Regions from separate parts of the Bradyrhizobium sp. CFUWI genome, predicted to be linked through region 1. Evidence: predicted binding sites of a transcription regulator. Region 1 holds the regulator's gene; each other region holds the start of a gene.
The links. Region 1 encodes LexA, which represses DNA repair genes until DNA is damaged. Its sites were predicted from a motif close to TGTTCNNNNTGTGTTCNG; they were not measured.
Positions count from the first base shown of each region.

Region 2: the regulator LexA is predicted to act here: its motif matches at 1,413-1,430, upstream of AC066S_RS38130 (helicase-related protein).
Region 3: the regulator LexA is predicted to act here: its motif matches at 1,803-1,820, upstream of AC066S_RS02500 (ribonuclease T2 family protein).

Region 1 covers NZ_JBWJZE010000012.1:23,552-34,539, reverse strand. Annotated here, with positions in the region: gene AC066S_RS24645 (alpha-hydroxy acid oxidase) at 1-151, shown strand, start outside; gene AC066S_RS24640 (HAD family hydrolase) at 192-815, shown strand; gene AC066S_RS24635 (hypothetical protein) at 983-1,189, shown strand; gene AC066S_RS24630 (molybdopterin molybdotransferase MoeA) at 1,402-2,613, shown strand; gene lexA (transcriptional repressor LexA) at 2,789-3,490, shown strand; gene AC066S_RS24620 (hypothetical protein) at 4,007-4,441, shown strand; gene AC066S_RS24615 (ComEC/Rec2 family competence protein) at 4,449-6,725, opposite strand; gene AC066S_RS24610 (DUF2171 domain-containing protein) at 6,821-7,054, opposite strand; gene AC066S_RS24605 (YybH family protein) at 7,237-7,623, opposite strand; gene AC066S_RS24600 (glutamine--tRNA ligase/YqeY domain fusion protein) at 7,630-9,306, opposite strand; gene gltX (glutamate--tRNA ligase) at 9,461-10,885, shown strand.
Region 2 covers NZ_JBWJZE010000059.1:232-7,641, forward strand. Annotated here, with positions in the region: gene AC066S_RS38125 (DUF3108 domain-containing protein) at 143-1,006, shown strand; gene AC066S_RS38130 (helicase-related protein) at 1,711-5,133, shown strand; partial or broken gene AC066S_RS38135 (RNA-binding S4 domain-containing protein) at 5,144-5,407, shown strand; gene fdxA (ferredoxin FdxA) at 5,540-5,878, shown strand; gene AC066S_RS38145 (CarD family transcriptional regulator) at 6,222-7,052, shown strand; partial or broken gene AC066S_RS38150 (adenylate/guanylate cyclase domain-containing protein) at 7,145-7,410, opposite strand, start outside.
Region 3 covers NZ_JBWJZE010000001.1:528,813-539,800, forward strand. Annotated here, with positions in the region: gene AC066S_RS02495 (23S rRNA (adenine(2030)-N(6))-methyltransferase RlmJ) at 36-896, opposite strand; gene AC066S_RS02500 (ribonuclease T2 family protein) at 1,052-1,756, opposite strand; gene AC066S_RS02505 (hypothetical protein) at 1,878-2,339, opposite strand; gene AC066S_RS02510 (hypothetical protein) at 2,525-2,824, shown strand; gene AC066S_RS02515 (DUF3617 domain-containing protein) at 2,869-3,399, shown strand; gene AC066S_RS02520 (ATP-binding protein) at 3,464-4,852, opposite strand; gene AC066S_RS02525 (response regulator) at 4,872-5,603, opposite strand; gene AC066S_RS02530 (MarR family winged helix-turn-helix transcriptional regulator) at 5,600-6,142, opposite strand; gene AC066S_RS02535 (branched-chain amino acid aminotransferase) at 6,481-7,563, shown strand; gene AC066S_RS02540 (YegJ family protein) at 7,795-8,319, shown strand; gene hisS (histidine--tRNA ligase) at 8,360-9,865, shown strand; gene AC066S_RS02550 (tautomerase family protein) at 9,966-10,169, shown strand; gene AC066S_RS02555 (thioesterase family protein) at 10,283-10,687, shown strand; gene proC (pyrroline-5-carboxylate reductase) at 10,814-10,988, opposite strand, start outside.

The sequences.
Region 1 (10,988 bases):
GGAAGACGAGGTGCTGCGCTGCCTCGGCCTGTTGGGTGCCACATCGTTTGCCGAGATCGACAAATCCTGCCTGCATCCGGCGGCCGCCACCAACGCGCCGAGCGTGTTCAGCGCGTTCCCGCTGTTCGACCACGAGCCTTATCGGTACTAACCTTACGGATTCCTGCCGACATTGAAGTGAAAAGGACGCAATGACATCGCTCTCTCCCGGCAGCGCGGATGCGCTTCTGTTCGATCTCGGGCGCGTGGTGCTCGACATCGACTTCTCCAAGGCGATCGCCTGTTGGGCGGGACATGCCGGCTGCCAGCCCGAAAGCCTCCTAGCGCGCTATGTGCGCGACGAGGCCTACCGGCTGCACGAGGTCGGCAAGATCAGCGACGCGGATTATTTCGCCTCCTTGCGCGCTTCGCTGGGAATCGGCATTTCGGACGCCCAGTTCCTGGAGGGCTGGAATGCGATCTTCGCCGGCGAGATGCCCGATATCGCCGAGCTGTTACCGCGTGCGGCAAAGCAGATGCCGCTCTACGCCTTCTCCAACACCAATCGGCCGCATGTCGACTATTTCTCGAAGGAATATGCCGATCTGCTCGGCCATTTCCGCGAGCTGTACCTGTCGTCCAGCATCGGCCTGCGCAAACCGGATGCCGACGCCTTCGACCATGTCGTCGCGGCGATCGGTGTGCCGGCCGAGCGCATCGTGTTCTTCGACGATCTCGAAGAGAATATCGAGGGAGCACGGGCGCGTGGCTTGACGGCCGTGCATGTGACGTCGCCCCGCGACGTCGGCAACGCCTTGAAGGCATTGGGGATCTAAGGTTGCGCTGCCTCCCCGGCGGTCGGCAGCCGGCCCGCGTCCGGCGCTAAATTTGCAGGAAGTGTGGAACCTGATCACTTTGTGCATTTTTATACGGAGTTCCCGGAACGGAATACCCCTCTTCGGACTCATCAGTCCGTTGGGATTTCTACATCGGACTGATCCACGTGCTGGGCAAAACCTACCTCACCAAGCAAGCCTCTCTCCTGCTTGAATTCGCAAGAAACACCTCGGATTCCGAGCTTTCCGCCAAGCTGATCAGCAAGGCTGCGGACCTGAAATCGCAGGCCGATCCGCTCCCCGACAAGGACCAAGGCCCCAAACCGCCCGACGTCGCATGGAACGTCAGCCCGGACGGGCCGACCGGGAGTTGACCGATTCCGGCGTGGCGCTCGTGCCTTGCCATGGCCATCTTCCATCCCGGTCTGTCTCGCATTCCGGATCATGCGCTTGGCGGACCTGCGCTTGCTCCTCCGCCACGGAGATCACGCAGGATAGATCAGCTGCGTGCTGCTTTGCCTTGCGCCTGCAGTCAGCTAGAACTCTCGCCGCCCATTGACCGATGTGCCGAGCAGGAGTTTCGCCCGTGGCCCTGATGCCGGTTTCCGACGCCCTTGCTGCGGTGCTGGCAGGTGCAGAGCCGCTGCCTGAACAGATGGTTTCGCTCGACGAAGCCTATCACCGCGTGCTCGCGCATGACCTCGCGGCACGGCGCACGCAGCCCCCGCAAGCGATGTCGGCGATGGACGGCTATGCGGTGCGCGCGGCCGATGCGGCAACGATCGATTCCCGGCTGACGGTGATCGGCGAGGTCGCGGCCGGCCGTCCCTTCGCCCGAACGGTCGGCGCGGGGGAAGCGGTGCGGATCTTCACCGGCGGCGTCGTCCCTGATGGTGCGGACGCGGTCGTGATCCAGGAGGACACCGTCACAGATGGCAACAGCGTCACCATCAAGGAAGCCGCGATCACCGGACGGCACATCCGCCCGGCCGGCGTCGATTTCCGCGAGGGTGACGTGCTCCTGCGCAAGGGAACCCGCCTGACGGAGCGCGATCTCGCGCTCGCGGCGGCGATGAATCACCCGCACCTCGCCGTCTGCCGCCGTCCCAAGGTTGCGATCCTTGCCACCGGCGACGAACTGGTGAGGCCGGGCACCGCCCCCGGGCACGGCCAGATCGTCTATTCCAACGGCTACGCCCTGCACGCGCTCGCCCGCAGCGAGGGCGCCGAGACCATCGACCTCGGGGTGGCCGCCGACACGCTGGAGGCCACCTCCGCCGGGATCCGCCGCGCCCGCGAAAGCGGGGCTGACATCCTGGTCACGACCGGCGGCGCGTCGGTCGGCGACCATGACCTGGTCCAGCAGGCGCTGCTGGGCGAAGGCATCTCGATGGCGTTCTGGAAGATCGCGATACGCCCCGGCAAGCCGATGATGCACGGACGGCTCGGCGCGATGCGCGTAATCGGCCTGCCCGGCAATCCCGTGTCGTCCTATGTGTGCGCGTTCCTGTTCATGGTGCCGCTGATTCGTGCCCTGTCGGGCCGTTCAGTGATTCATCATCGCCGCGAGCGCGCCGTGCTGGGTCGCGACCTCGGTGCCAACGACCAGCGCGAGGATTATCTGCGCGCGCGCCTGGAGCTGCGCGACGATGGTACGCAAGTCGCCATTCCCGTCAGCCATCAGGATTCCTCTCTGCTTGCAAATCTTGCTGCGGCACAGGTACTTCTCGTGCGCGCACCGTTCGCGGCGAAGGCCGAGGCCGGTGGCCCCTGCGAGGTGCTGCGGCTCCCCGTCTGAGTCCACGGCCACACGCATTCCGCGAGTTTGCCGCCGTTCACGGTAAATTAAGCAGTTGCGGAACATGTATCGAACATATAGTGTCCGTTCATGATTTGTTTCGAGCATGTAGCGGCTTATCGCTGAACTCATCGTCTCGGAATCGAACGACATCAACCGGGGGACTTTGGTCGAGATGTTAACGCGCAAACAATACGAGCTTCTGAGGTTCATCAGCGAACGTTTGAAGGAAAGCGGCGTGCCGCCCTCCTTCGACGAGATGAAGGATGCGCTCGACCTGCGCTCGAAGTCGGGCATCCACCGCCTCATCACCGCGCTCGAGGAGCGTGGCTTCATCCGCCGCCTGCCTAACCGCGCACGCGCCATCGAAGTGATCAAGCTGCCGGAGCTGCAGGCTGCCGCCGGCGCCCGGCGCGGCTTCACGCCGAGCGTCATCGAGGGCAATCTCGGCAAGATCCGCGCGAGCTCCAGCCCGTCCATGGACGAGGGCGAGCGGCCCGTTGCAGTCCCCGTGATGGGCCGTATCGCGGCCGGCACGCCGATCGAGGCGTTGCAGACCCGCAGCCACACCATCAGCGTGCCGCCCGACATGCTCGGCGCGGGCGAGCACTACGCACTCGAGGTGCGCGGCGATTCCATGGTCGAAGCCGGTATCCTCGACGGCGACATGGCGCTGATCCAGCGCAACGAGAGCGCCGATACCGGCGACATCGTGGTGGCGCTGATCGACGACGAGGAGGCCACGCTCAAGCGCTTCCGCCGCCGCGGCGCCTCGATCGCACTCGAGCCCGCCAATGCCGCTTATGAGGTGCGCATCCTGCCGCCGAACCGGGTGAAGATTCAGGGCAAGCTGATCGGGCTTTATCGGAAGTACTGATTCCGGAAGGACTCGGTCCGAGATATATTTTGGCGTCTGCGTGCGCCCTTCGGTCGGCATCGCCGATCAAAGATTGGAGCGGATGAATGTCCGCTCCACGAAGCAACATCGCTTCACGGCCGTTCGCGTTCGAGAGGACAGCCGAGCGCCAGATCGTTTGGTGCAGCCGTCGCGACGCTGATCGCGGCATCGGCACGCACGCCGCCGTTGCCGCGTAATCGCATCACAATCTCCGCAACAACACGGCAGTGAACGGGCAAGTCCGCAACGCCCGCAATACAAGCGTGGAGGTATCGCAATCGAGCTGGCGACACTTGGCAGTCGTAGACGCGCGCCGGCGAAATGCACGGGACCCGGCTTTGTTCCTATCGACTTCGGGAAAGTTAATGTGATCGCGCCTCGCGAATCGCAGCCGCAGATTCGCCTATAACCGAGCAGAGCGTTGCATACTTCTACTTCGAGGCCTGCGCCTCCAAGGAGAGGTGCGGGTCGCTATCTTCGCATGAGGAGCACCCGATGTGTGACTATAGCCTGCATGCTATCGCGACGCGCCCCGCTGAAGTCGGCGAGACGATCGTCACGACAACCTTCCGCGGCACCTCGACACGCGGCTTCGCCTCCGAAGCCGATCTCTCCGTTGCGGTCTGCCTGCTGCCGGGGACGGAGCTCGCCTTCGCCGACAACGTCCGTTACGACAACCGCTGGATCTGGACGCGCACCGTCAACTCCCGCGTCGGCAAGTTCGGCAAGATCGATCCGCACGTTCCCGATCGCCATCACGACGCGATCGAATTTCCGGACGGCAAGTACGTGCTGGTGACTCAGCTGGTCGAAGGCCAGCGCGCAACCGTGCTGCAGCTGCCGGTGACGCAGCCGGTCGGCGAGCGCGAGCAGAAGCCGCAGATCATCGCCGACAGTCGGTCGCCGGTCAGGCGCCTGCCGATCGGCTGATAGAAGCTCAGTCCTCGGCCTGAAGATCGGCCTCCGACGGCGTTGCGTCGCGAACGCGTGGAGCTGCCGACCGTGGCATGAGGGTCATGTCAGAATCTCCCTCGCCGGCTGCCGCCGGCGACCAGGGGCGGCTTGCACCCCTCGCCTTCACCGCCTGAACCGCAAATCCATCGCCATGCCGTGTCAGCGCCAGCGCGCCCTGACGAGCGAGCCGCTGCCGATCCACCACCATCGCCGCGCAATCGGGCGGCGCTGGCCGTGACGTCACCACCAGCGCGGCGCGGCTGCAATCGTCCGCCAGCGCGTCGATGCGCAAGGCCAGCGCGACCAGGCGTCCATCGGCGAGCGGAGTCACGCAACCGGCCTCGTCGCACGACACGCCCTCGGCCAGCGCACTGCTGCCGGCATTGCGCGGATCGGCGTCGGCCGCCAGCCACTCCTTCAGCAGGAAACTGTCCTTCGCCCTGATCAGGTGCAGACGCCCGTCCCCGCCCCGCACCGCGACGCTGGCGCCGTCGCCGGCAATCAGGACATCAGGCTGCCGTACCGACAGGCCAAAGGCGATGGAAGCCAGCAGCACCACGGCACCGCACCACCGCAAGGGCGTGCGCAACAATCCCATCACGATGATGCCGAGGCTCGCGGCGATCAGCGGCGCGATGCCGAACGCCGGGATGCGGCCGACCGCGCCCGGCAGTGCCGCCACCCAGCGCGAGACCGCGACCATCCAGTCGATGCCCAGTCCCATCAGCCACCAGAACACGCTATCGAGCCCGAAGGGCGCGGCCAGCAATCCCAATAGCCCCGCCGGCATCACCAGCGCCGAGACCACCGGCATCGCACCGAGATTGGCGAGCACGCCATAGGGCGTGACGCGATGGAAGTGGAAGGCGGCGTAGGGCGTGGTCGCGAGCCCCGCGATCAGCGAGGCCAGGAACAGCATCGCGATCTCGCGGCCGCCCCACAGCGCGACGCGTGCCGTCGCCGAATGATCGGGCGAGGCCAGCAGGTTCGGCATGCCGATCTGAACCAGCGCCACCAGCCCGAGCGTTGCCGCAAACGACATCTGGAAGCTCGGATGCACCAGCGCCTCCGGCGCAACCGCAAGCACGATCAGCGCCGCCACCGCCAGCGTGCGGAAAGTGATGGCGCGGCGATCGACCATCACCGCGATCAGCACCACCGCCGTCATGAAGAACGATCGTTGCGTTGCGACCTCGGCGCCCGAGAGCAACAGATAGAACGCGGCGGCCACCAATGCTGCGGCCGCCGACCATTTCTTGATGGCGAAGCCGACGGCCAGGCCCGGGATCAACGCCAGCAGCGCGCGCACCGCGAAGAAGACCACGCCCGCGACCACCGCCATGTGATAGCCGGAGATCGAGAGAACGTGTCCGAGCCCCGAGATGAACATCGCGTCGTTGACGGGCGCGGAGATCGCATCGCGCCGCCCGGTGAGCAGCGCGGTCGCGATCGCGCGGTTGTCGCCCTCGAGCGTTGCGCGGATGCGGGCGTCGATCGCATCGCGCAGGCCTTGCATGAAGGCGGCGTAGCGCAGCCGCAGGCCGCCGGCGTCCGGCGGCACTGACGCCGTGATCGCGCCCATCACGAAGCCGGACGCGCCGATACCCTGAAAGAACATGTCGCGCGAGAAGTCGTAGCTTCCCGGGCGCACCGGCGAGAGCGGCGGCATCAGCCGCGCCTTCAATTGAACGAAGCTGCCGACCTCGGGCGCAGTGCCCTTGCGCACCGACAGGCGCACGCGATCGAGCCTGACGTCGCTGCGCTGCGCCTCCATCGCGGTGACGCGCAGCACGAAGCGATCGGTGCGCTCCCGGATGTCGCGCGTCTCGACGAAGCCTGACAGCGACACCGAATAGAGCGGCTTGGCCAGCACGGTATGGGCGATGCGCGCCGTCTTCCAGGTCGCCCCGGCAAAGCCGGAAGCGACCGCCGCGATCATGATCGCCGGCGCGAACAGCCGGCTCCGCCGCAGCAGGATCGCGCCGAGCAACAGCGCGGCCGCCGTCGTCGCGACAACCCACAGCACCGGTTCATGATCGGCGGCGAAATAGAGTGCGATGCCGCCGCCAAAGGCGACCGGCACCCACGGCAGCAGGCGCCCGGGACCGGCCTCGGCGCGGGCCCATCCGCGGAGCGTTTCGACGATCGCGGGCCAGATGCCAAAACCCGCCGGCGCAAAGCCGCCAGCGGCTGCGGCGCGGCCAACCGGCCACGTCCCGGCAATACCCTGGGACCGTGCTGGCCGGCCCGGCTCCGCCATTCCCCTGCACCTTACGCGACGCGATGGGCGCCAAGGCTACCGGAACGTGCGGGCGGGCGAATAGCGGTACAGATCAGGAACGCAAGAAGGCGCCCCTACTTTTCCTCTTCCATCGTCACGGCCACCGACGCCTTGGCGGACAGCCGCACCTTGTTGCCCTCGACGTCGGCAACGAGGCCCTTGTCGATGAAATGATGATGGCCCTTGTGGCTGCCCTCACCGCTGTCCTTCCTGGTCAGCTTGATGCGGTTGCCTTCGACCTTGTCGACCGTGCCGACATGGACGCCGCCGGCGCCGATGACTTCCATATGCTCTGCGATGTCTTGCATGGCGGGTTCCTTGTTGGACCCACGCCAACGCAGCGAGAGAACTCGGGTTCTTATCCTGCTGTCATTCCGGGGCGCGCCACTTGGCGCGAGCCCGGAATCCATAACCACGAGCTGGGGTTATGGATTCCGGGCCTGGCCCTTCGGGCCATCCCGGAATGACAAAACTACGAAGATTGCGCCAATCAGATCAGCGGAGCCTGCGACGAGGCGTGGTGATTGACGATCTTCCACTCGCCGTCCTCGCGGATGATGACCCAGCTCATCTTGACGATGAGATCGTCCCGCTCGCCGGCGAGATCGAACGAGATGGTCGCGGCCATGTTGATCAGGTCCGGGCCGACCTGCGCTGCGTTCACGTCGGAGAACACGGCGCTCGGCTGGCGCCAGCGCGGCAGGCCGTTGAAATATTCGGTAACGCCATCCCGGCCCCGGTAGAGCTTCGGATTGGAGCCGAAGAAGAACGCGTTCTTCGAATAGAGCGACGAGAGCGCGGCAGCGTCGAGCGTCGCGAAGCCGGCGCACCATTTCGCGATAATGACGGAAACGATGTCGTCGGCCTCCGTGCTCATGGTGCCTCAGCCCTTCGCGACTTCCTTTGCGAAGGTATCGCGCAGGCCGATGGTGCGCGAGAACACCGGCTTGCCCGGCGTCGAGTCCTTGTCGCGCACGAAATAGCCCTGGCGCTCGAACTGCATCGGCTCGGTCGAATTGCTCTCGGCCACAGCTGCCTCGACTCGTGCGTCCGACAGGATATCCAGCGAGTTCGGATTGAGATCAGGCGCGAAGTTCGAGGCGTCCGGGCTCGGATTGGCGAACAGCTGGTTGTAGATGCGGATTTCCGCAGGCTTCGACGTCGCGGCCGGCAGCCAGTGCATCGTCGCCTTGACCTTGCGGCCGTCGGGCGCGTTGCCGCCCCTGGTTGCGGGGTCATAGGTGCAGCGCAGCTCCACCACCTCGCCCTTGTCGTTCTTGATCACGCCGGTGCATTTGACGAAATAGGCGTAGCGCAGCCGCACCTCGTTGCCCGGCGACAGGCGGAAGAACTTCTTCGGCGGGTTCTCCATGAAGTCGTCCTGCTCGATATAGAGCTCGCGGCCGAACGTGATCTTGCGGGTCCCCGCCGAGGGATCATCCGGGTGATTGATCGCCTCGAGCTCCTCGGTCTGCCCTTCCGGGTAATTCTCGATCACGACCTTGAGCGGCTTCAAGACCGCCATGCGGCGCTGCGCGGTGCGGTTCAGCTCCTCGCGAATGCAGAACTCCAGCATGCCGACATCGACGACGCTGTTGGCCTTGGCAACGCCGATGCGCTTGACGAATTCGCGCAAGGCGGCCGGCGGCACGCCGCGGCGGCGCATCCCCGCCATGGTCGGCATGCGCGGATCGTCCCAGCCCGCGACATGGCCGTCGCGGACGAGCTGCGTCAGCACGCGCTTGGACAGCAGCGTGTAGGTGAGGTTCAGGCGCGCAAACTCGTACTGATGCGGCTTGGACGGCACCGGCAGCTTCTCGATGAACCAGTCGTAGAGCGGCCGGTGGTCCTCGAACTCCAGCGTGCAGATCGAGTGCGTGATGCCTTCGATCGCGTCCGACTGGCCGTGCGCATAATCGTAGCTCGGATAGATGCTCCATTTCGTGCCGGTGCGCGGATGGTGGGCGTGCAGGATGCGGTACAGCACGGGATCGCGCAGGTTGATGTTGCCGGCGGCCATGTCGATCTTGGCCCGCAGCACGCGCGCGCCGTTCGGGAATTCGCCGGCCTTCATGCGGCGGAACAGGTCGAGGTTCTCCTCCACGCTGCGGTCGCGGAACGGCGAGTTCTTGCCCGGCTCGGTCAGCGTGCCGCGGGAGACGCGGATCTCCTCCTGGGTCTGGTCGTCGACATAGGCGAGCCCGTCGCGGATCAGCTGCTCGGCCCATTCGTACAGGCGGTCGAAATAGTCGGAGGCGAAGAACAAATTCTTGCCCCAGTCGAAGCCGAGCCAGCGCACGTCGGCCTGGATGGAATCGATGTATTCCTGCTCTTCCTTGACCGGATTGGTGTCGTCGAAGCGCAAATGGCAGCGGCCCGGAAACTCCTGGGCGATGCCGAAGTTGAGTGCGATCGACTTGGCGTGGCCGATATGCAGGTAGCCGTTCGGCTCCGGCGGGAACCGGGTCACGATCTCCCTGTACTTGCCCTGGTCGAGGTCGGCCTGGATGATGTCACGAATGAAATCGCGCCCAACCTCAGCTGCCACCGGTTCTGTCATTACGAAAATCCTGTCGGGAAATCAGCGGTCCTTCTGCCAAATTCGGGAGGCTGAGCCAAGAGCTTAAGCGGGCCCGGCAGGTCCGCCGTCGGGCTTTAGTTATGCGCCGGTCCTGCTATACACCACCGCTTCCAATGCATAGGCCCTGCCAAGAATGACCGATTCCGTCGTCACCCGCTTCGCCCCCTCGCCGACCGGCTTCCTCCATATCGGGGGCGCCCGCACGGCGCTGTTCAATTGGCTCTATGCGAAGAAGCACGGCGGCAAGATGCTGCTGCGGATCGAGGACACCGACCGCGAGCGCTCCACCGAGGCCGCGATCGGTGCCATCCTCGACGGTCTCAAATGGCTCGAGCTCGGCTGGGACGGCGAGGTCATCTACCAGTTCGCCCGCGCCGCGCGTCACCGCGAGGTCGCCGAGCAGCTGCTCGCCGACGGCAAGGCCTATCGCTGTTACGCCAGTGCCGAGGAGCTCGCCGCCATGCGCGAGAAGGCGCGCGCCGAGGGGCGCACCCGCCTCTATGACGGCATGTGGCGCGACCGCGATCCCGCGACCGCCCCTGGCGACGTCAAGCCGACCATCCGCCTGCGCGCGCCGCAGACCGGCGAGACCGTGATCGAGGATCAGGTTCAAGGCCGCGTGGTCTGGCAAAACGAGAACCTCGACGACCTTGTCCTGCTGCGCGGCGATGGCAACCCGACCTACATGCTCGCCGTGGTGGTCGACGACCACGACATGGCCGTCACCCATGTGATCCGCGGCGACGACCATCTGATCAACGCCGCCCGCCAGAAGCAGATCTACGATGCGATGGGCTGGGCGCTGCCGAGCATGTCCCACATTCCCCTGATCCACGGCCCGGACGGCTCGAAGCTGTCGAAGCGCCACGGCGCGCTTGGGGTCGATGCCTACCGCGCCATGGGATACCTGCCGGCGGCGCTGCGCAATTACCTCGTCCGGCTCGGCTGGAGCCATGGCGACCAGGAGATCTTCTCGACCGAGGAGATGATCGCAGCCTTCGATCTCACCAGTGTCGGCCGCGCCGCCGCACGCTTCGATTTCGCCAAGCTGGAAAACCTCAACGGCCACTACATCCGCCACGCCGACGATCAATCACTCGTGAAGATGTTCGAGGACGTGCTCGACCACGTGCCGGGACGGGGCGAGCTCAAGGCCAAGTTGAACGACACCACGCGCGCGCAGCTCGCCAAGGCGATGCCGGCCCTGAAGGAGCGCGCCAAGACGTTGATCGAGCTGATCGACGGCGCCTATTTCATCTTCGCCGACCGGCCGCTGGAGCTCGATCCCAAGGCGCAGGCCCTGCTCACACCGGAAAACCGCAGGCTGATCGGCCAGCTTCATTCCGCGCTGGAGAAAGTCGAGACGTGGAGCGGCGCCACCACAGAGGCCGCACTGCGCGCCTTTGCCGAGGAAAATAGTCTCAAGCTCGGCGCGGTCGCCCAGCCCCTGCGGGCGGCGCTGACCGGACGGACCACCTCGCCTGGTATATTTGAGGTTTTGGACGTCCTGGGACGCCAGGAAAGCCTTGGCCGGCTCAAGGATCAGGCTACGACGTAAGTCGACCATGCGTGCGGCGATCTTGCAGCGCACATAGCAATAATATACCCATCTGCCCCGTACCTTCTGGAACATCCGGCCTGCCCCCAGGATCTGCCTCGGG
Region 2 (7,410 bases), on a different contig from region 1:
CTTACCATCATATAAAGGGCGTATTCGCGCTTGAAGAGTCCGGTGGAGTTCCCGGTTTGATAGGCCCGGACACATTGTTTGCCGCGGTTTTTGGCTTAAGTAACAGCGCATCGCGGCCCGATTGGATTGTTTCGTGCTCATAATGCCCTTTTCTGCGCCCATATCGCGCTCCCTGCGGCCGCGCCTGGCCGGCTGGCTGGCGGCGTTTTGCGGCTTAGGCGTGGTGTGGGGCGCGGTGCCCGCGGCGGCGCAGGGCAAGCTCGAGGCGCAATATGAGGCCTCGCTGTCAGGCATTCCGGTCGGCAAGGGCGGCTGGAACATCGATATCCAGGACGACGTGTTTTCGGCCGCCGCCGCCGGCGGCACCACGGGCCTGCTGAAGTCGTTCACCGGCGGCTCCGGCACCGGCGCCTCGCAGGGGCGCGTCGTCAATGGCGCGCTGGTTGCGACCGGCTACCAGGCCTCCACCACCACGCAGAAGAAGACCGAAGAGATCCGCATCACGCTCGACAAGGGCAATGTGAAGGATTTTGCGATTTCACCGGAGCCGCCAGTCGATCCCGATCGCATCGTCGTCACCGACGCCCATCGCCGCGGCGTCTGGGACCCCATGACGGCCTCGCTGCTGCGCGTGCCCGGCAATGGCGATCCGGTTACGCCGGAGGCCTGCCACAACTCGGCCCCGGTGTTCGACGGCCGCATGCGCTACGACCTCAAGCTCGATTTCAAGCGCATGGAGACCGTGAAGGCGGAAAAGGGCTATCGCGGCCCCGTCGTGGTCTGCTCGCTCTATTTCGTGCCCGTCGCGGGCTACATCCCCGACCGCCCCGTGATCAAATACCTCGCCGCCCAGCGCAACATCGAGATCGCCTTCGCTCCGGTGGCGGGCACCCGCATCCTGGTGCCGTTCTGGCTGAAAGTGCCGACGCCGCTCGGGCCGGCCATGCTGGAAGCGACGAGCTTCATCACCACCGCCCAGCCGCCGAGGGTGGCGAAGACGCAGTAGCGGCTACCCACCGCCGTCATTCCGGGGCGCGCCTCTTCGCGAGCCCGGAATCCATCGCGCGACCGTCTCTGCGGTCCGATGGATTCCGGGTTCGCGACTGCGTCGCGCCCCGGAATGACGGGAGCATTTTGCTGAAATAAAACCTCATGATTTCAATCACATCCCTACTGTGCATGGGGTTGTTTTCGCCAAAATGAGTTGGGGAGGCATGCCCGCCGGGAATCCATTTGACTCCTCCCCGATTCTGATTCGACTCCGCGCCGTCCCCAACTTAAGGCTTTCCGCCCTCGAAACGTCACTTGTACGGCGGCCGAAAACTCCATCTAGTCGTCGCCGACAAGACTCCCGCGACATGTTGCGTGAACGGAACGGGACTCAATCTGGAGTCAGCGATTCGGCCGCGATTCGTTCTAGAGTCGTTCCGAAGCTTAAGACCGACAGGAAAAGCGTCGCAAAGTGAGACAGTTGCGGGAGGTTTGGGGAGGGTGTGTCCACGCCTTCGGTGTGCCCCTCACCCTGAGGAGGCCGCCCCAGCGGCCGTCTCGAAGGGCGAGGGGCTTGGCTTGCCCGGCGGCAGCAGCGGGGCCTTCATCCTTCGAGACGCGCTGACGCGCTCCTCAGGATGAGGAGCAAGGACCAATCCCGCCCCCGCCCCAATCCGGCACTGACATTCGCCCAAATCGCCACTACCTAATCCCTCAGACATGGCTTTTTCCTCCTCCCCCTTCGCTTCCGAGCGCGCAGCGTCCGATCGCGTGCCTGGCGCTGGCGTCACTGCGGTGCTCGGGCCGACCAACACCGGCAAGACCCATCTCGCCATCGAGCGGATGCTCGCGCATCCCTCGGGCATGATCGGCCTGCCGCTGCGCCTGCTCGCGCGCGAGGTCTACAACAAGATCGCCGCAAGGCTCGGCAGCGAGGCGGTCGCGCTCGTCACCGGCGAGGAGAAGATCAAGCCGAAGAACCCGCGCTATTGGGTCTCGACCGTCGAAGCGATGCCGCGCGACCTCGATCTCTCCTTCCTCGCGGTCGACGAGGTGCAGATCGCCTCCGATCTCGAGCGCGGCCACGTCTTCACCGATCGCATCCTCAACCGCCGCGGCCGCGACGAGACGCTGCTGCTGGGCGCTGCCACCATGCGCCCGATCATCGAGCGGTTGTTGCCCGGCGTCTCCATGATCACGCGGCCGCGGCTGTCGCAGCTGGAGTTCGCCGGCGACCGCAAGATCACGCGCCAGCCGCGCCGCACCGCCATCGTCGCGTTCTCGGCGGATGAAGTCTACGCCATCGCCGAGCTGATCCGCCGCCAGCATGGCGGCGCTGCTGTTGTTCTGGGCTCGCTCTCGCCGCGCACGCGCAACGCGCAGGTCGAGATGTTCCAGAACGGCGACGTCGATTATCTCGTCGCCACCGACGCGGTCGGCATGGGCCTCAATCTCGACGTCGACCACGTCGCCTTTGCCTCCGACCGCAAGTTCGACGGCTATCAGTTCCGCCGGCTGACGCCGTCCGAATTCGCGCAGATCGCCGGCCGCGCCGGCCGCGCCACCCGCAACGGCACGTTCGGCACCACGGGGCGCTGCGCGCCGTTCGAGCCCGAGCTCGTCAACGCGCTGCAGAACCACACCTTCGATGCCGTGAAGATGCTGCAATGGCGCAATTCGAAGCTGGATTTCTCCTCGCTCGGCGCGCTGCAGGTGTCGCTCAATCTCGCCCCCGGCCATGAGGCGCTGACGCGCGCGCCGATCGCCGAGGACATGCGCGTGCTCGACCATGCCGCCCGCGACGTCGAGGTGCGCGATATCGCGCATGGCAAGATCGCGGTGGAACGGCTGTGGGAGGCCTGCCAGGTCCCCGACTACCGGAAACTGTCGCCGGCCGCCCATGCCGAGCTGGTGACGACGCTTTACGGCTTCCTGATGCGGAAGGGCTGCATTCCCGACGCCTGGTATGAAGCCCAGGTCACCCAGGCCGACCGCATCGACGGCGATATCGACACGCTGTCGGCCCGGATCGCGCAGATTCGCACCTGGACCTTCGTCGCCAACCGCCCGGATTGGCTGAAAGACCCCGATCGCTGGCAGGGAATCACGCGGGAAGTCGAAAATAAATTATCGGATGCGCTCCATGAACGCTTGACTGAGCGTTTCGTTGATCGCCGGACCAGTGTATTGATGCGCCGCCTGCGGGAGAACACGAGCTTGAATACTGAAATCGGCAAGACCGGCGAAGTCATCGTCGAAGGCCATGTCATCGGCCGCCTCGACGGCTTCACCTTTGCCCCGGATGCGGCGGAAGCAGGCTCCGATGCGAAAGCCTTGCAGGCTGCAGCGCAAGCGGTGCTCGCCGGCGAGATCAACACGCGCGCCGAACGGCTCGGCAACGCGCCGGACGATCAGTTCGTGCTGACCTCGGAAGGCATCATCCGCTGGACCGGCGATGCCGTGGCGCGGCTGTCTGCCGCAGAGGACGCGCTGCATCCGCGCATCCGCATCATCTCCGACGAGCGCCTGACCGGCGCCCCCCGCGACAAGGTGCAGGCGCGGCTCGAGCTCTGGCTCAAGACCCATATCGAAAAGCTGCTCGGGCCGATGTTCGACCTCTCCAAGGCCGAGGACGTCACCGGCATCGCCCGCGGCATCGCCTTTCAGCTCGTCGAGGCCCTCGGCGTGCTCGAGCGCCCGAAGATCGCGAGCGAGCTGAAGGACCTCGACCAGTCCTCGCGTGCGGTGCTGCGCAAGTACGGCGTCCGTTTCGGCGCCTATCACATCTATTTCCCCGGCCTGCTCAAGCCCGCCGCGCGCGCGCTCGCGGCGCTGCTCTGGGCGCTGAAGCAGGACAATGTCGATCTGTCCTCGCTGTCGGGCGCGCAGCATCTGGCCTCCTCGGGGCGCACCTCGTTCCCGGTCGACAAGGCGCTGCCGCGCGATGCCTATCGCGTGCTCGGCTACAAGCAGGCCGGCGAGCGCGCCGTGCGCGTCGACATTTTGGAGCGTCTGGCCGATCTGATCCGCCCGGCGCTGGCCTGGCGCGAGAACGCGTCCGGCGAGAAGCCGGCCGGCGCCTTCGACGGCCGCAGCTTCGTCGTCACGCAGGCGATGACCTCGCTCACCGGATCCGCCGGCGAAGATTTCGCCTCGGTGCTGCGCGCTCTCGGCTATCGCATGGAGAAGCGTCCGCCGCTGCCGCCAAAGCCCGTCGTGGCCGAGCAGGTCGTGACCGAAACGGTCGCGGCAGAGACGCCGCCGGTCGAAGGCAGCGCCGAGAGCTCGACCGAGACCGCATCGGAGGCTGTTGCCGGCCTGCCCGAGGCGCCGGCCGTATCCACCGAAACCGCCGCTGAAACCGTCACCGTCGAAGATGCTCCCGGCATCGAGCCGCAGGACGAGCAGGCCCACGACGCCGAGCAGGCGCCGGAAGCCTCCGCCGAGGCGCCCGTCACGCCCGAAGACGCCCCCGGCATCGCGCCGCCGGCGGAAGAGCCCGCCGCGTCCCCGGAGGCCGCCGGCCTCGAGGCTGCTGCCGCCGAGGCCGCCGCAACCGAAGCCGCTGCATCGCCCGACGCTGCCGCGCCTGAGGCCGCGGCCACGTCCGCCGAGCCCGAGCTGGTCGAAGTCTGGCGTCCCGGCGGCCGTCACGAGGATCGCAAGCCGCGCCACGAGCGCCACCGGCACCAGCGTCACCATCAGCCGCGTCCGCAGGCCGGTGCCGAGGCCGGCGCAGCGAGCGCTGCGCCCGGCGAAGCCGCCGAAGGCGCGAAGCCGGGCCAGCGTCACGGCGGCCATCGCAGGGACGGCGGCAGAGACTTCCGCAAGCCGCGCGAAGGCGGCGGCGAAGGCGCGCCGCGTCCCGAGGGGCGTGACGACAAGAGCCGCCGCTTCGAGGGCAAGGATCGCGACAACAAGGATCGCGATCGAAACAAGGGCAAGTTCGGCGGCGACCGCGACAAGGGCCGCGACAACCGTGGCCGCGACCGCGACAAGGGCCGCGATCGCCAGGGCGGCCCGTCGCTGCGCCCTTATGCCTCGAGCGCGAACCCGCGCGAGCGCGATCGGCCCGTTGATCCGAACTCGCCGTTCGCCAAGCTCGCCGCGCTGAAAGAACAGCTGTCCGGCCGCAAGGAGTGATCCCACGACCGAGCGGCAGCGCCTCGACAAATGGCTGTGGCACGCGCGGGTGGTGAAGGCGCGCAGCTCCGCGGCCGAGCTCGTCGTCAGCGGGCATGTCCGCATCAACGGCACCCGCGAGACCTCGCCGGGGCATGCGGTCAAGGTCGGCGACGTGCTCACCATCGCGCTCGACCGCACGGTGCGCGTGTTGAGAGTGACAAGCTTTAGCGAACGCCGCGGCGATGCGGCCTCGGCACGGGTGCTCTACGAGGAGCTCGGGATGCGCAATTAATTGCGCGTCTTATTCATTTCTTGGTCGATCAAACACGCAAAGCCGTCATGATCGGGCCTTCCCGACCTTGCGGCGCCGGGCCATCCGCGCTAGGCAAGCCGCGACTTCTAAAAGAGCTTTTCGGAGCGTTGGATGACTTACGTCGTCACTGAAAACTGCATCAAGTGCAAGTACACCGACTGCGTCGAGGTCTGCCCGGTCGACTGCTTCTACGAGGGTGACAACATGCTGGTCATCCACCCGGACGAATGCATCGATTGCGGCGTGTGCGAGCCGGAATGCCCCGCCGACGCCATCAAGCCGGATACGGAACCGGGCCTGGAAAAGTGGCTCCAGGTCAACGCCGACTACGCCAAGAGCTGGCCGAACATCACCCAGAAGAAGGAATCACCTGGCGACGCCAAGGAATTCGACGGCATGGAAGGCAAGTTCGAGAAATATTTTTCCCCGAACCCCGGCTCCGGCGACTAAATCGGGCTCAAACTTAACCCTAATAGCGGCGCCGACGCCGAAAACCAGCCCTGAAGACCCCTAAATCATTGATTTTTGCGGGAAATGTGCTATATTGGGCACATTAAGCCGAACCCCGTCAGCCCCCTTGGCCCCTCTGGGTTCCCGTGAAACCAATGTCGAACAGGGGCGTGGCAGTTTCCGCGCGCAGGCTGTGTCACAGAAAACGCGTAAAAAGAGTACTTCAGCGAGGGCTTCCCATAAGGAGGCCAAAAAAGTCGCCGCGGCCAGCCGTAGCGCATCCAAGGGTCGGACCGCGACGAAGGCGCCGGCTGCAAAGTCCTCGAAGAACAAAAGAAGCGCAATGCCTAACAAGACTGCCAAACCGGCCGCGAAAGCGACCGCTGCCAAGCCTGCTGCCAAGTCTGTGACTGCAAAGCCTGGGACTGCCAAGCCTGCTGCCGTCAAGGCCCCCGCTGCCAAGCCCGCCGCGCCGAAGGCTCCCGTTGCTGCTGCGCCTGCCAAGGCTCCCGTCGCTGCCAAGCCGGCCGCCAAGCCCGCTGCTGCGCCGAAGGTCGAGGAAAAGAAGGTCGTGACCCAGCGCCAGGGCTTCAAGGCCAACGAATTCGTGGTCTATCCCGCTCACGGCGTCGGCCAGATCCTGGCCATCGAGGAGCAGGAGATCGCCGGTGCGAAGCTCGAGCTGTTCGTCATCAACTTCATCAAGGACAAGATGACGCTGCGCGTGCCGACCGCCAAGGTCGCCAATGTCGGCATGCGCAAGCTGTCCGAGCCGGCGCTGGTGAAGAAGGCGCTGGAGACGCTCAAGGGCCGCGCCCGTGTCAAGCGCACCATGTGGTCGCGCCGCGCCCAGGAATACGAAGCGAAGATCAATTCGGGCGACATCGTCGCGATCGCGGAAGTCGTGCGCGACCTCTATCGCTCGGAATCGCAGCCGGAGCAGTCCTACTCCGAACGCCAGCTCTATGAAGCGGCGCTCGATCGCCTGTCCCGCGAGATCGCGGTGGTGCAGCACTCGACCGAGACCGAAGCGGTCAAGGAAATCGAGGCCCAGCTCGCCAAGAGCCCGCGCCGCAACGCCAAGGCGGAAGCCGCCGAGGGCGAAGCCGATGCCGAGGGCGATACCGACGATACCGATGGCGACGACACCACCGTCGCCGACGAGGCCGCGTAAGCCGCTTCGTATCGAGCGCAAGCGATCAAAAGCCCGGCCGTTCGGCCGGGTTTTTTTTGCTTGGCGTCCTGACGCAGCGGGGGAGTTCGGCTCTACGCGCCGCGCGGCTGGGTCCAAATCGAGATCGGCTGCTGAATACCGCGGACCGCCCGCGGCTCTCGCGCTTCCAATGACTGAAGCGTTGCGGCTGCGTCGCCAAGCTCGGCCTTCGCCTGGCTGACGAGGTCGTCACTTGCCACCAGCGCGCAATCGAAGGTGCGGGTCAAGGCTTCGAGACGGCTTGCCACGTTGACGGTCGCGCCGATCACCGCGAATTCCAGACAGGTCTGTCCGATGTCGCCGAGCACCACCGGCCCGT
Region 3 (10,988 bases), on a different contig from region 1:
TTTTTCCCAAGAATGCCGGAGTGTTACGGCTTGCTTTAAGACTTGGGTACCTCCAATCGGAATCTGGCAGCGCCGCCCTGGCCGAGCGGCATTTCCAGCTCGGGCAGGATGGTCTTCAGCTCGCCCTGCAGCGTGTAGGGCGGATTGACGATCAGCAGCCCGGCGGAGGCCAGCGCCCCGCCATCGAGCTGGGGTGCGACGCTGAATTCGAGGCGCAGGCATTTTCCCGGTGGTTTTGCTGCAGCTGCGAGCCGCGCGACCGTTTGCGCCAGCGTGTCGGTGGCGCGCCGGTTCTTGGCCGGATACCAGATGACATAGATACCGGTCGGCCATTTCGCGAAGGCGGTGGCGAAGGCTTCGCCCAGCCGCTCGAACTCGTCCTTGGCCTCGAACGGCGGATCGATCAGCACGAGGCCGCGCCGCTCCTTTGGCGGCACGAAGGCCGGCAGCGCCACCCAGCCGTCGAGGTCGACCACGCGGGCCTGTTCGTCGCGGCGCAGCACGCCGATCAGCGCTTTCCGCGCCTTCGGCTCGAGCTCGCAGGCGACGAGCCGGTCCTGCGGCCGGAGCAGGCCGCGCGCGATCAGCGGCGAGCCCGGATAGGCCTTGAGCTCCCCCTGCGGATTGAAGGCGCGGACGATGTCGAGATAGGGCTTGGTCAGCGCCGCGCTCTCGTTCGAGAGGCGGGCCTGCATCAGCCGCGCGATGCCGGTCAGCCATTCGCCGCTCCGGCGCGCCTCGTCGCTGTCGAGATCGTAGAGGCCGGCTCCGGCGTGGGTATCGATGACGCGGAACGGCCCCGGCTTGTCCTGCAGATAGGTGATGATGCGGGCCAGCACGATGTGCTTGATGACATCGGCGAAGTTGCCGGCGTGGAAGGCGTGGCGGTAGTTCATGGCGGAGAGTTACGACATCGCGCGCCGAAAGTAACGGCCGTCATTCCGGGGCGGTGCGCCAGCACCGAACCCGGAATCCATTTTGCTACCGGTAACGCCGAGAGATGGATTCCGGGTTCGCGCTCCGCGCGCCCCGGAATGACGGCGAACCGATCCTACCCACCCCTGATCGGCGGCATCGTCACCTGATCGCGCCGGCAGGCGCGGCGATCGGTTTCCTCGCAGGCGCGGAATTGCAGGTCCTTGCTGAGGCAGATGCGGACCTCGGAGAGCCGGGTGCGGTTGCAGGTGACCGAGACGGCGGCATTGCTCAGCCCCGGATTGGCCTTGATGAAGGCCTCCTCGACCTCCGCCGGCGCCACGGTCCTGGACTGCGACAAATCGAGATATTCGGCCGGAATCTTGATCGCGGCGCGCGCTTTGCGGATCGTCTCGAAATAGCTGCGATCGGCGAGGCCCGAGCAGGTGCCGTGCTTGTCCCATTCGTTGAAGATCAGCCCCGGCGCCGGCATCAGATCGAGCATCGAGGAGACGATGCTGCGGTTCAGCCGCGGCGCGGGCCGCTGGCAATATTCCGGGAAGCCGTTCTCGTATTGCGGCCACAGCCCATGCACCACGAAGGCGTAGGGCCGTCCGCTGCACTGGAGCTGGGAGCGGCCGCCACGCTCGGCCGCCTCCTCGCAGAACGAGGGCGACCATGACAGCGACAGCACATAGAAATCGAACTCGCCAGGGGCGTTCTGCCGCTTGTCCTGGGCCCTGGCGTCACCGGCGAACGAGGCCAGGCTAGCCGCAAGGATCAGGGAAAGGGCCAGCGAGATCACCAGGCGAGAGAAGGAATGCAATCTGGAATGAAACATGGCAACGCCCCTCAACTAGACTGTGAAAGAAAGCCTAGCAGGCGATAAGAACATTTCAAGAACAAAATTCCGGCGGCCGCCGTTTGGCCGCTGACGGGCCCCGAAGCAGGGCGGCTCGGACTTAAGGCCGGGCGGCGCGGCAGGCCGGATTGTAGGCCCAGTTGCGGTCGAGCCCGACCACACACCATTCGACGCCGTTGCCGTAGGCGGCGAACCCGCCATCCTCGATGAGCGAGAAGTGCACTTTGCGCACCTTGCCGTCGGTGAGCATGGCGTCAGCGGTGCAATAGCGGCGCGGAATGTTGTCGGACTGCCAGGGCCGGAACGCGGTCTCGTGAACGGCGGCAAAGCCGGTGATCTTCAACGAGGAATTCCAGAACGTGCTTTCCTTTTCCCAGAACTGGGTCGCGATCGTCGGCAGCGCCTTGTCGCAACCGGCGACGGCGCCGTCATAGCGCGGTCCGCTCAGCCAGAAATTCATCTCCAGCGGGTTGGCGGCCCTGGCCTCGCCGAGCGACACCGCCCCGAACAAAAGGCCGAGCATGGCGGCAAAGCGGAGCGATTTCAGGGAGGGGGCGCGCATGGATAATCCGGACAGCTAAGGTCTTGCCAAGGTCGGACGGTGCCGCGAAGGGCAGGGGAGGTCAAGTGCAGCGCGGCAACACTTCGCCAGGACTTGACCCCAACGATGCGGTCGGCACGGCTTCGGTTCTTTCCACTTCCATCCCGGCACCGTAGACTGGCGGCCAGCCAATTGGAGTGACGGGAATGCGAATCATTGCGGCCGCGGGTCTTCTCGCCAGCCTGGTTGCCTCGGGTATGACGGCGAGCCAGTCGGCGCGTGCCGACTATGTGCCGCCGTTCAAGGGCAATGACACCGGCGGCATCATCGCCTATTCGATGGCCACCCAGGTCGATGCACGTCAGGTCGCGGTCGATCACTGCGCGCGTTACGGCAAAGTGGTCAAATTCCTCGGCGTGCAGGCCTATGAAGGCGGTTATATCTCATTCTCCTGCCGTTGGGTGCCCTATGGCGCCGCCGAGCAGCCGATCCGCACGCTCTACTAAGGCGCTATTGTAGCGCCGCACTCTCTCAGCCGGGAGCCTCTCGCATGACGCGCAAACTTGCTTTGCTCGGCTCGACGCTTTGCCTCGTGATGTCGGCGGGCAGCGCCAGCGCCGATGATCTGCCGGTGCGCAAGGCGGGTCTTTGGGAAATGAAGCTGGTCACATCAGGCTCACCCATGCCCGAGATGACCATGCAGCACTGCACCGACGAGACCGTCGACAAGGAGATGAACAACAACGTCTCCCCGATGGCCAAGCAGATCTGCACCAAGCAGGACATCAAGAAGACCGCGACCGGCTATGTCAGCGATTCCGAGTGCAGCGTTGCCGGCGTGAACACGACGTCGCATGCCGAGATCACGGGCGATTTCAACTCGGCCTACACGGTGAAGACCTCCTCGCACGCGCAAGGCGGCGTCGCCGGCACCGCGGGGCGCGATACGACCATGACGCTGCAAGCCAAATGGCTCGGGGCCTGCAAGCCGGACCAGAAGCCCGGCGACATCGTGATGCCCGGTGGCTTCAAGATGAACGTGCGCGACATGGACAAGCTGAAGGCGCTGCTGCCGAAGTAGGGTGAGATAGTCGCTCGGAAGTCGGTGCGCTCCCTCTCCCCGCAATCGGGGCGAGGTAAGACAGTTACACCGGAATCCTCACGCTCGCCCGCAATCCCCCCATCGGGCTGTCGCCCAGCGTGATGTCGCCGCCGTGGGAGCGGGCGATGTCGCGGGCGATGGCGAGGCCAAGGCCGGTGCCGCCCTCGTCCTGGTTGCGGGCGTTGTCCAGCCGCAGGAACGGCTTGAACACTTCTTCGCGCAAATGCGTCGGAATGCCGGGCCCGTCGTCGTCGATCGTGACGGTCAAATAACGGTGATCGCGCTGGCCGGTGATGGCGATGCTCTTGCCGTAGCGCGCCGCGTTGGTGACGAGGTTGGCGAGGCAGCGCTTGAACGAGGCCGGCTTCACCGTCACGACGGGCAGGCCGTGGAAGGCGACGGTCGCGGTATGGCCGTGGCGCTCGGCGTCGCCGCGCAGCTCCTCGAGCGCCTGCGCCATGTCGGTCGGCTGCGACTGCTCGCCGGAATCGCCGCGCGCAAAGGCGAGGTAATCCTCCAGCATCATCGACATCTCGTCGACGTCCTTGCGCATCCCCTCGAGCTCGGGGCTGTCGCCGATCAGCGCCAGCTCGAGCTTGAAGCGGGTCAGGATGGTGCGCAGGTCGTGGCTGACGCCGGCGAGCATCGCGGTGCGCTGCTCCATCGTGCGCTCGATGCGCGATTTCATCTCGAGGAAGGCGACCGCCGCGCGCCGCACCTCGCGGGCGCCGCGCGGTCTGAAGTTCGGCGCCTCGCGGCCCTTGCCGAAACTTTCGGCGGCGTCGGCAAGGCGCAGGATCGGCCTGATCTGGTTGCGCAGGAACAGCACCGCGACGATCAACAGGATCGAGGAGGTGCCGACCATCCAGAACAGGAAGATCTCCGAGTTCGAGGCATAGGCGGCGCTGCGCTGCGCGAACACGCGCATCACGGCATCGTCGAGCTGGATGCGGATCTCGACTAGGTTGGAGCGGCCGACCGTGTCGATCCAGAACGAGCGCCCGATCTGGCGGCCGAGCTGCACCGACAGGGTCTGGTCGAGCAGCGAGAAGAACGGCTTCGGTCCCGGCGGCGGCATGTCGCCGGCGGGCAGGAAATCGACGACGAGGCCGAGGCGCTGCTGCGCGATGCGGCGGATCTGGTCACGGTCCTTGTCCTGCGGATAGCCCTTGTAGACGTCGATCAGTGCGGCGATATCCTGCACCACCGCGGCCGACAGGCGGCGCGTCACCGTGTTCCAGTGCCGCTCCATGAACACGAAGGCGACCACCGATTGCAGCACCACCATCGGCACGATCATGATGAGGAGCGCGCGGGCGTAGAGGCCGGTCGGCATCCAGCCCTTGAACGCGTGGCCCATCCAGCCATTGGCCGCGGAGACGCGGCCGGCGGCGCTCTTCAGAAGCGTCAGGCCGGTATCGATCGTGCTCATCTGGCGCGCTTCACTTGATTTATGGCGAGGCCACCAGCCGGTAGCCGATGCCGCGCACCGCCTGGAGGAACAGCGGATTGGCGGGATCGGTCTCGATCTTGCGCCGGAGGCGGTTGATCTGCACGTCGACGGCGCGCTCGTTGACGCTGCCATTGCCGGTCAGCGCGCTGCGCGGCACGGTCTCGCCCGGCGTCTCCGAGAGAATGCGCAGCATCTCGCGCTCGCGGTCGGTGAGGTGGATGACCTCCTCGCCCTGGCGCAGCTCGCCGCGCTCGAGGTGGTAGATGTAGGGACCGAAGGCGATCTTCTCGATCGTCGTGGCCTGCGGCGGCGGGGCGGCGCGCTTGAGGATGTTGTTGATGCGCAGCGCGAGCTCGCGCGGCTCGAACGGTTTTGCCACGTAATCGTCGGCGCCGATCTGCAGGCCCTCGATGCGGGCCTCGGCTTCATGGCGTGCGGTGAGCATCACGATCGGCACGGAGGAGGATGTGCGGATGAAGCGGGCGAGATCGAAGCCGGTCTCGCCGGGCATCATCACGTCGAGGATCAAGAGGTCGAAATGCAGACCCAGCAATTTCGATCGTGCATCGCCGGCGCTTGCGGCGGTGGTGACGCGGTAGCCCTCGCTGGCAAGGAAGCGCGATAGCAGATCGCGGATGCGGCGGTCGTCGTCGACCAGCAGCAGATGCGGCGCGTCGTCGGCAGGGCGCGCCGGCGGGCGGGCGAGAGTGGCAGCGAGCGGCACGGTCACTCCTTGGTGGTTTGATTGACGGAAGCGAAGATGGTCTCGAGCACCTTGTCCGGATCGTCCCGATCGATCATCGCGCGCAGGAAGCGCTTGACCGTCTCGGCGTCCTGCGGACCGATCTCGGCGAGCGCCTTGGTGATCCGCGTGGTCTGCAGCCCGGCGAGCTTCTGCACCAGCGCCTCGCCCTTCGGCGTCGCGTAGAGCAGGCGCTGGCGGCGGTCGTTGTCACCGGTCTTCTGCACGATATAGCCCTCGTCCAGAAGCTGCTTGAGCACGCGGCCGAGCGATTGTTTGGTGATGCGCAGGACGTCGAGCAGATCGGCGACCTTGAGGCCGGGATAACGGTAGACGAAGTGCATGACCCGGTGATGGGCTCGGCCGAAGCCGAAAGCCTCCAGCTCCTGGTCGGGATCGCCGACGAAATCGCGATAGGCGAAGAACAGCAGCTCGATGATATCCCAGCGCAAATTGCTTCCATCGCCTGCGGCCGGCCGAGGCTCGGCGGCGCTTTCAGAAGGATTCGCGAAATTTATGTCAGGCATATTGACGTATCTTGGGTTCAATGTTACAAAACGATCGATCCGCACGAAATTTTAGATCGTTTCGTGGCGGGCGGCATCGAAGCAGGACGGCGGAAAGAGCCGGACAGGCGACGACGGCCGGATCAGATCTACCGTGCGATTGTCGAGCGGCATTTCGGCAAAACATACTGGACTTCCGCCTCCCGCAAAAGCATGTCCTCAGCGACATGCTGGCCACGGGAAACCGGCCGTAACAAGGCTGGCGACGGTCCGGCCAGAAACCAATCAAGCCGGCCGGCCCCCAAACGGGGCCGGCGGGCGCCAGAACAGCGCCGTTACCGGCAGCGGGAGCCAAGGACATGAGCATGACATTCGACATCCAGCCCGCAACCAATCCGACCCCCGAAAAGGACCGCGTGGCCAAGCTGGTGGACCCCGGCTTCGGGCGGATCTTCACCGATCACATGGCGATCGTCCGCTACAACCAGGCCAAGGGCGGCTGGTACGAGGCGAAGATCGAGGCCCGCGCCAACTTCCAGATGGATCCGGCCGGGGCCGTTCTGCATTACGCGCAGGAGATCTTCGAGGGTCTGAAGGCCTACAAGCGCGACGATGGCGGCGTGAATCTGTTCCGGCCCGACGCCAATGCGCGGCGTTTCAGGGACTCCGCCGACCGCATGGCGATGGCGCAGCTGCCGGAGGACGTCTTCATCGAGGCGGTCGAGCAGGTCGTGCGCATCGACCGCGCCTGGATGCCGGGCGGCGAGGGTAGCCTGTACCTGCGTCCTTTCATGATCGCGAGCGAGACCTTCCTCGGCGTCAAGCCGTCGTCGGAGTACATCTTCTCGGTCATTGCCTCCCCGGTCGGCTCCTATTTCAAGGGCGGACCCGCGCCGGTCTCGATCTGGGTGTCGGAGAACTATACGCGCGCCGCCGTCGGCGGCACCGGAGCCGTCAAATGCGGCGGCAATTACGCCGCGAGCCTGCGCGCCCAGGCCGAAGCCATCCAGCACGGCTGCGATCAGGTCGTCTTCCTGGATGCGATCGAGCGTCGCTACATCGAGGAGCTCGGCGGCATGAACGTCTTCTTCGTGTTCGACGACGGCTCGCTCTCGACGCCGCCGCTCGGCACCATCCTGCCCGGCATCACCCGCGATTCCATCATCACGCTCGCCCGCGATGCCGGCAAGACCGTGCGCGAGGAGCCGTACTCGCTCGACCAGTGGCGCAAGGATGCGGCCAGCGGCAGGTTGAAGGAAGCCTTTGCCTGCGGCACCGCCGCCGTGATCTCACCGATCGGCAAGGTGCGTTCGGTCAGCGGCGATTTCGAGATTTCGGGCGGCGCCGCCGGCCCCGTCGCCATGGGCCTGCGCAAGCAGCTCGTCGACATCCAGTACGGCCGCACCAACGATCCGCACAATTGGATCCGCAAGGTGTTTTGAGTGTCTCCCTCTCCCCGCTTGGGGGGAGAGGGTCGGGGTGAGGGGGAGTTTCCGCGAGGGCGGTGGCAGTTGGACTCGTGGAGAGTCCCCCTCACCCGGAATTCGCGCGTCCCGCGCGCATTCCGGCCTCTCCCCGCAAGCGGGGAGAGGCGAAGGGCAGACACCATGAACGCCCCGCCACGATCTCGCGACAAAGCCAGGACACATCAAGGCATCCTGGGCATCGCGATCATGGCAACTAGACTCTCCCAACCCATGAAATGGGTCGTTCTCACCGCAATCACCGGCGTCTCCGTCTTCGGCATCCTGACCGTCGGCCCGACGCACGAGGTCGTCGCGCAAGACCGCTCGCCGATCGTCGACGTGCGCACCAGCGATCCCGAGATGAATGCGGCGATCGCGCGGGCCCGCGGCACGCTGCCGACCTTCTGGGCCTCCTATGAGGCGCAGAAGCCGTCCGAGACCGGACACGCCTTGAAGGTGCGTTTTTCGACCCGCAAGGGCGGCGAGCACATCTGGATCGGTGAGGTGAAGAAGCAGCCCGACGGGACCTTTGCCGGCCTGTTTGCCAACCAGCCCCGCGACCTGCCGGGCAAGCACGCCGGCGATAAAGTTTCGTTCGCCGAAGCCGACATCTCGGACTGGATGTTCATGCGCAACGGCAAGATCGTCGGTGGCGAAACCATCAAGCCGACGCTGAAGTCGCTGCCGAAGGCGGACGCGGATGCGCTCCGGGCGCGGATGGAGCTGCCGTAGGGCAGTTGCCGCCTCGCGCCCCGGCTGGTAAACGCCGCGCATGGCCGAGAAACCCAAAAAACCCCAGAAGCTGAAGGCGCGTCTGCCGCGCGGGCTCGAGGATCGCGATCCCGCGGCGATCCGGGCGACGCGCGAGATGGTCGAGAAGATCCGCGCCGTCTACGAGCTCTACGGCTTCGAGCCGGTGGAGACGCCGGCGATGGAATATACCGACGCGCTCGGCAAGTTCCTGCCCGACCAGGACCGTCCGAACGAGGGCGTGTTCTCGTTCCAGGACGACGACGAGCAGTGGATCAGCCTGCGCTACGATTTGACCGCGCCGCTCGCCCGCTACGTCGGCGAGCGCTACGGCACCGACGCTTTGGTCCTGCCCTACCGCAGCTACCGCGTCGGCTATGTCTTCCGCAACGAGAAGCCCGGCCCCGGCCGCTTCCGCCAGTTCATGCAGTTCGATGCCGACACGGTCGGCTCGGCGACGCCGGCGGCGGACGCCGAGATCTGCATGATGGCTGCGGACACGATGGAGGCGCTCGGCATTGCGCGCGGCCAGTATGTGGTGAAGGTGAACAACCGAAAGGTGCTCGACGGTGTGCTGGAAGCCATTGGGCTCGGCGGGCAAGAGAATGCGGGTCGCCGGTTGACTGTCTTACGTGCAATCGACAAATTCGATCGCTTGGGTGAGGGAGGCGTTCGGGCTTTGCTCGGCGAAGGTCGTAAGGATGAGAGTGGTGATTTCACAAAAGGAGCCGGCCTGCCAGATGAAGCCATCGGTTGTGTCTTAGCTGCGACCTGTCCTGAAACTGGCACGAACGAAGAAATCGTCGCGAAGCTAATGCTCGCCGCGCATACTGAAGTGGGGCAGGCGGGTGTTAGGGAGCTCTTCGAGATTTCAGCTTTGGTTGGTGAATCAGGTTACGGTGATCGTGTTCGCATTGATCCTACCGTCGTGCGCGGTCTCGAATATTACACCGGCCCGGTCTACGAGGTCGAACTGCTGCTCGAGACCAAGGACGAGAAGGGCCGCCCGGTGCGCTTCGGCTCGGTCGGCGGCGGCGGGCGCTACGACGGCCTGGTCTCGCGCTTCCGCGGCGAGCCGGTGCCGGCGACCGGTTTCTCGATCGGCGTGTCGCGCTTGCAGGCCGCGCTGACGCTGCTCGGCAAGCTCGACACCAAGCCGGACTTCGGTCCCGTCGTCGTCACCGTGTTCGACCGCGACCGCGTCGCCGACTATCAGAAGATGGTGGCGTCCTTGCGCACCGCCGGCATCCGCGCCGAGCTCTATCTCGGCAACCCCAAGAACATGGGCAACCAGCTCAAATATGCCGATCGCCGCAACTCGCCGTGCGTGATCATCCAGGGCTCCGACGAGAAGGCGCGCGGCGAGCTGCAGATCAAGGACCTGATCGAAGGTGCCAAGGCGGCCGCCGCGATCGCGTCCAACCAGGAATGGCGCGAGAGCCGGCCGGCGCAGTTCTCGTGCAGCGAAGCCGATCTCGTCGCGAAAGTGCGCGAGGTCCTGGCCCGCCATGACGTAAAGTGGGGCTAGCCATTCCGGGAGGCCGTCATGCCCGGGCTTGTCCCGGGCATCCACGTCTTGTTTGATGGCGACCGTCAATGGCCGGCGTCCGGCCGCAAGGGAGAGAACAATGCCTGAGATCACCATCAGCATGGCCGAAGGCCGCACCGACGAGCAGAAGGCCGGCATGATGCGCGACATCACGCAGGCGCTGGTGAAGAATCTCGGCGTCGATGCCGATGCCGTCGTCATCCAGATCAACGAAGCTCCGCTCCGCCACAAGATGAAGGGCGGCAAGACCTTCGTGGAACGCGCGGCGGCAGCGAAGAAGTGACGCGTTAGCGTCATTCCGGGGGCGCGCGAAGCGCGAACCCGGAATCTCGTGCAGCAAACTTCTGGATTCCGGGTTCGGCGCTACGCGCCGCCCCGGAATGACGAGCGAGCACCATGGACGCACGCGATTTCATCACGATCGGCATGAGCGCCGAGCGCACGCTGGTGGTGCCGGCCGAGCGCACGGTCGGGCATTTCGTGCCCGGCATGCCCATGGTTTATGCGACGCCGATGATGATCCTGGAGATGGAGATGACTTCGGGCGATGCGATCCGCGCCGCGCTGCAGCCGGGCTGGGTCACTGTCGGCACCGAGGTCGATATACGCCATCTCGCCGCCGCGCTCGTCGGCGCGACGGTGCGGACCACCGCAAGGGTGGTCGCGGTCGAGCGCCGCGTCATCCGCTTCGAGGTCGAGGCTTTCGAGGGCACGCGCAAGCTCGGCGAAGGCCGCCACGCGCGCGGGCTTGTGAATGTCGAGACGTTCAACAAGCGGCTCGGAGCTGGCACGGTGCCGTAGGGTGGGCAAAGGCGCAAAGCGCCGTGCCCACCATCTTTACCGAACCGCGAAAGTCGGTGGGCACGCTTCCGCCTTCGCTCTGCGAGCTACGGCGGACAAGTCGCTTTGCCCACCCTACGGCACCTTTTACTTCGCGAGCTCCTTCGACCTCTGCGTCGCCGCTGCGATCGCGCGGATCATGAGATCGCGCAGGCCGGGCTCGCCCATCAGGACGCCGAGCGCTGCGGCGGTGGTGCCGCCGGGCGAGGTGACGTTCTGGCGCAGCGTGCTCGAGGGCAGCTCCGACCGGTGCAGCAGCTCG